DNA from 2 places in the Kitasatospora sp. NPDC056800 genome. Region 2 is predicted to be linked to the other one. Evidence: predicted binding sites of a transcription regulator. Region 2 holds the regulator's gene; the other holds the start of a gene.

The links. The regulator HspR, encoded in region 2, represses chaperone genes until heat shock. The targets are predictions, from matches to a motif close to TTGAGNNNNNNNNNCTCAA.
Region 1: the regulator HspR is predicted to act here: its motif matches at 1,114-1,132, upstream of lon (endopeptidase La).

Annotation. Positions count from the first base shown of each region.
Region 1 covers NZ_JBHUAL010000044.1:42,418-44,616, reverse strand. Annotated here, with positions in the region: gene ACFRQN_RS13025 (rhomboid-like protein) at 159-926, shown strand; gene lon (endopeptidase La) at 1,155-2,199, shown strand, end outside.
Region 2 covers NZ_JBHUAL010000077.1:18,914-21,112, forward strand. Annotated here, with positions in the region: gene ACFRQN_RS18830 (helix-turn-helix domain-containing protein) at 1-564, opposite strand, end outside; gene ACFRQN_RS18835 (heat shock protein transcriptional repressor HspR) at 742-1,272, opposite strand; gene dnaJ (molecular chaperone DnaJ) at 1,280-2,199, opposite strand, start outside.

The sequences.
Region 1 (2,199 bases), on a different contig from region 2:
GCTACGGCGACGGTCTTCACGGGCTTCTTTCAGGTGCCTCTCAGAACCTCGACGTACCGTGGCCACGTGAGCGCCCGGCCGGGCGGAATCCGCGGCGCGCGCCGGTACGTTGGGCATCCGGCGGGGAGCCGGTGGCTGCGGCGTGGAGCGGAGGCGGCATGGCGGGACTCGGGCGGGGTGCCGACGGGTACGGGAGTGCGGGGGCGCCGTACGGAATGCTCCGCCTCGGGCTGCGCACCGGCGTCCTGGAATGGCTGCTGGAACGGGTGCCGACGCCCCGGAGAACGCCCTTCACGCTCGGGTACCTCGCCGTCGTGGGAGCCACCACGACCTTCGCCAGGCTCGCCGATCCGGAACTCGTCCAGCGTCTGCAGGAGGCCTCCAGTTCGGACGGCCACAACCTGCTCCAGCATCCTTTGCGCGCCCTTGTGCTGAGCGGGTTCTGGGTGGCCGGCGAGGTGTGGATGCCGTACCTGTGGGGATTCGCCCTCACCCTCGCCCCGCTGGAGCGCAGGGTCGGCCCGGCCCGGGCCGCGGCGGTGTTCGCGGCCGGGCATGTCGCGGCGACGCTGCTCTCCCAGGGGGTGGTGATCACCGCGGTGGAGACCGGGCGGATGGCGCCCGAGGCGATGGACTACCTGGACATCGGGGTCAGCTACGGCGTGCTCGCCTGCCTGGGCGCGGTGGCCGGGCTGCTCTCCTGGCGCGGGCGGCTGCTCGCGCTGGGCGGCGCCGGGCTGATGATCGCCGAGCAGATCGCCACCGACAAGGACGTGATCACCGGGGTGGGGCACCCGGCCGCGGTGCTGACCGGGGTCGCGCTGTGGCGCTGGCTGCGCCGGGCCGAGCGGCGCCCGCCCCGGCCGCGCCCGGCCGCCGCGACGGCCGCGGGCGGTGCGCCCGCGCGGGTGCGTGCGGCGCGCTGACGCCTGTGCGTTAGGCGCGTCTACGCCGTCGCCCGGTCGGACCTCCCCGGACTCGCGGGGCTCCCCGTCGGGACTTTTCGAGGCGTGTCCGGTGCTCTTTTGACGAAGTCGGGTGCCGCGCTTTCCCCGCCGATTCCTGTTCGCTCATGGCGAACAGGGGGCCGGGAACATCCGGCGCCCGTGAAGCCTTAGTCAGGTCGACTCAAGTTCACTGACTGGGGAGAGATCATGGCATCGACGTCCACACCGCTCACCCTGCCCGTGCTGCCGCTCGACGACGAGGTCGTCCTGCCGGGCATGGTCGTCCCGCTGGACCTGAAGGACACCGAGGTGCGCGCCGCCGTCGAGGCCGCCCGGGCCGCCGCCACCGGCGCCGGCAAGCCGCAGGTCCTGCTGGTCCCGCGGGTGGACGGCTCGTACGCGGCGGCCGGCACGCTGGCCACCGTGGAGCAGGTCGGCCGGCTGGCCGACGGGGAGCCGGCCGCGCTGGTGCGCGCCGTGCGCCGGGTCCGGATCGGGGTCGGCACCACCGGCCCCGGCGCCGCCCTCTGGGTGGAGACCACGCTGTTCACGGAGTCCTCGGTGGGCACCCCGGTGGCCGGCCGGGCCGCCGAGCTGGTCAAGGAGTACAAGGCGCTGTCCACCCAGTGGCTGCGCAGGCGCGGCGCCTGGCAGATCGTCGACCGGGTGGCGCAGATCGAGGGCGTCGGCGAGCTCGCCGACAACATCGGCTACGCGCCCTTCGCCACCGCCGAGCAGAAGCTCAAGGTGCTGCTGGAGGCCGACCAGGTCGCCCGCCTGGAGTACGCGCTCGCCCTGCTGCGCGACCACCTCGCCGAGGAGGAGGTCAACGACACCATCCGCAAGGACGTCGAGGAGGGCGTGGCCAAGCAGCAGAAGGAGTTCCTGCTCCGCCGCCAGCTGGAGGCCGTCCGCAAGGAGCTGGCCGAGCTGAACGGCGACCCGGCCGACGAGGAGGGCGACTACCGCGCCCGGGTCGAGGCCGCCGACCTGCCGGAGAAGGTCCGCGAGGCCGCGCTCAAGGAGGTCGACAAGCTGGAGCGCTCCTCCGACCAGTCGCCCGAGGGCTCCTGGATCCGCACCTGGCTGGACACCGTCCTGGAGCTGCCCTGGAACGAGCGCACCGAGGACGCGTACGACATCGCCGGCGCCCGCGCGGTGCTGGACGCCGACCACGCCGGCCTGGCCGACGTGAAGGAGCGGATCGTCGAGTACCTGGCCGTCCGCAAGCGCCGGGCCGACCAGGGGCTCG
Region 2 (2,199 bases):
CACGTAATCCCTGGTCGGCTGATGGTACCGGGTGCTGGCGTGGTAAATCGTCCGCATCGTCGTGCCACTGCGGAGGGTGTTCAGGTCCTGCTCGACCATGACCGAGAGAACGTCCGGCGGCCGAGGGCCGCCAGGCTGGAGCGCCAGGGCTTCCTCCATGGAAACCCTGTACTGCTGTACTCGCTGATGAATTAGGGCCTTCCCTCGCACATATTCGATCGACCCTCCCTGCTGTTTCGGGGCGTGGAATTCCTGTGCGAGTTCCTGGAGTTCGGACGGGAGTGAAACGGCCCGCGAGAGGAGATCCAGTGCTTGGCGTTGCCACGAATGGCTGAGGCTTGTCGAGAGCTGGGTGGGATCGGCCGCTATGAAATCGCTCGGATCGTCGGTGTCGGGTACGAGGAGGCCAATTCCGACCAACTCGTCCCGAGCGGCATCGGCCCGCCCGGGATCGGATCCTGACGGCAGATGACCGTCTCCTCGGATGACGGCCAGATATAGCTCTCGGGCCTCGGCCGACAGGACGGGTGAGCCAGCGGCAACGGGCTGCTCTCGTTCACTCATCTGCGGCTCCTTGCCGTTACCGTGACGCCTGTGTCCCATCAGCGCCGCCGCTGAGTCACGTTTCAGCATGCCAGACCTGATGAGTCCGATGAAGACGAAATGTGACTGCACTCTCTCACCACACGGCAGCCGCCGGCACCCCCCGAGAGGAGGGGCCGGCGGCCGGTGGGTGCCCGGTCAGCGCTTGGGGCGCCAGACGACGAGGGCGCTGGACTGCGGGGTGGGGGGCTGGTACGGGACGAGGTCGCGGCGGTAGGAGGCGTGGACGGCGGCCTCGCGCTGCTGGAGGGCGGTGGCGGCGCCTTCCAGGGAGTCGACCAGTTCCGTGACGCGGGACTGGAGGGCGGTGACCTGGTTCTCCAGCTCGATGATCCGCTTGATGCCCGCCAGGTTGATGCCCTCGTCCTGGGAGAGCCGCTGGACCTCGCGCAGCTGCTGGATGTCGCGTGCGGAGTAGCGGCGGCCGCGGCCGGCGGTGCGGTCGGGGCAGACCAGGCCGAGGCGGTCGTACTGGCGCAGGGTCTGCGGGTGCAGGCCGGACAGTTCGGCGGCCACGGAGATGACGTACACCGGGGTGTCCTCGGTGAGGACGTACGCCGGCGGGGCGGTGGCGGCGCGGCGGGTGCGGCGGGGGCCGGCGCCGGGCAGGCCTTCGCCGAGGCCGGGGCCGATCGGGGTGTCGGGGTCGATCGGGTTCATCGGGGACATCTGGTCGTCACGCTCCCTTCGCCGCCCGGAAGAGGGCGGCGCGCGGATCGTCGGAGGCGGTGGCCTCGCGGTACTGCTCGAGGGCGTTCAGCGCGTCGCCGGTGACGTGCTGCGGCACCACGACCTCGACGGTGACGAGGAGGTCGCCGCGGGTGCCGTCCTTGCGGGTGGCGCCCTTGCCGCGGGCGCGCATGGTGAGGCCGTTGGCGCTGCCCGGGGGCAGCTTGAGCTTCACGGCGGGGCCGTTCAGCGTGGGCACCTCGATGGTGGCGCCGAGCGTGGCCTCGGGGAAGGTGACCGGCACGGTGACGGTGAGGTTGTCGCCCTTGCGGCCGAAGACGGGGTGGGGGTCGACGTGCACGGTGACGTAGAGGTCGCCGGGCTGTCCGCCGCGCTCGCCCTGTGCGCCCTTGCCCTTGAGCCGGATGCGCTGGTCGGCCTGGACGCCGGCCGGGATGCGGACCTGCATGGTGCGGGCCGAGCTGGCCCGGCCGCTGCCGTGGCAGTCGGTGCACGGGTCGTCGACGATCATGCCCCGGCCGCGGCAGTCCTTGCACGGCTCGGAGAGCGCGAAGGCGCCCTGGCCGCGGCTGACGGTGCCCGCGCCGACGCAGGTCGGGCAGACCCGCGGGGTGGTGCCGGTCTTGGCGCCGGTGCCGTTGCAGCTGCGGCAGGGGGCCTGGCTGGTCATCCGCAGCGGGACGGTCGCGCCGTCCACCGCCTCCTCGAAGGAGAGCGTCACCTCGGTCTCGACGTCGGCGCCGCGCCGGGGCTGGGCCTGCCGGGTGCCGCCGCGGTTGAAGAGGCCGCCGAAGACGTCGCCGATGCCGCCCCCGCTGCCGGCGCCGCCCTGGCTGCCGCTGAAGAGGTCGCCGAAGTCGAAGCTGTAGCTGCCGGTGCCGCCGGGGCCGCCGCCGGCCCGGAAGC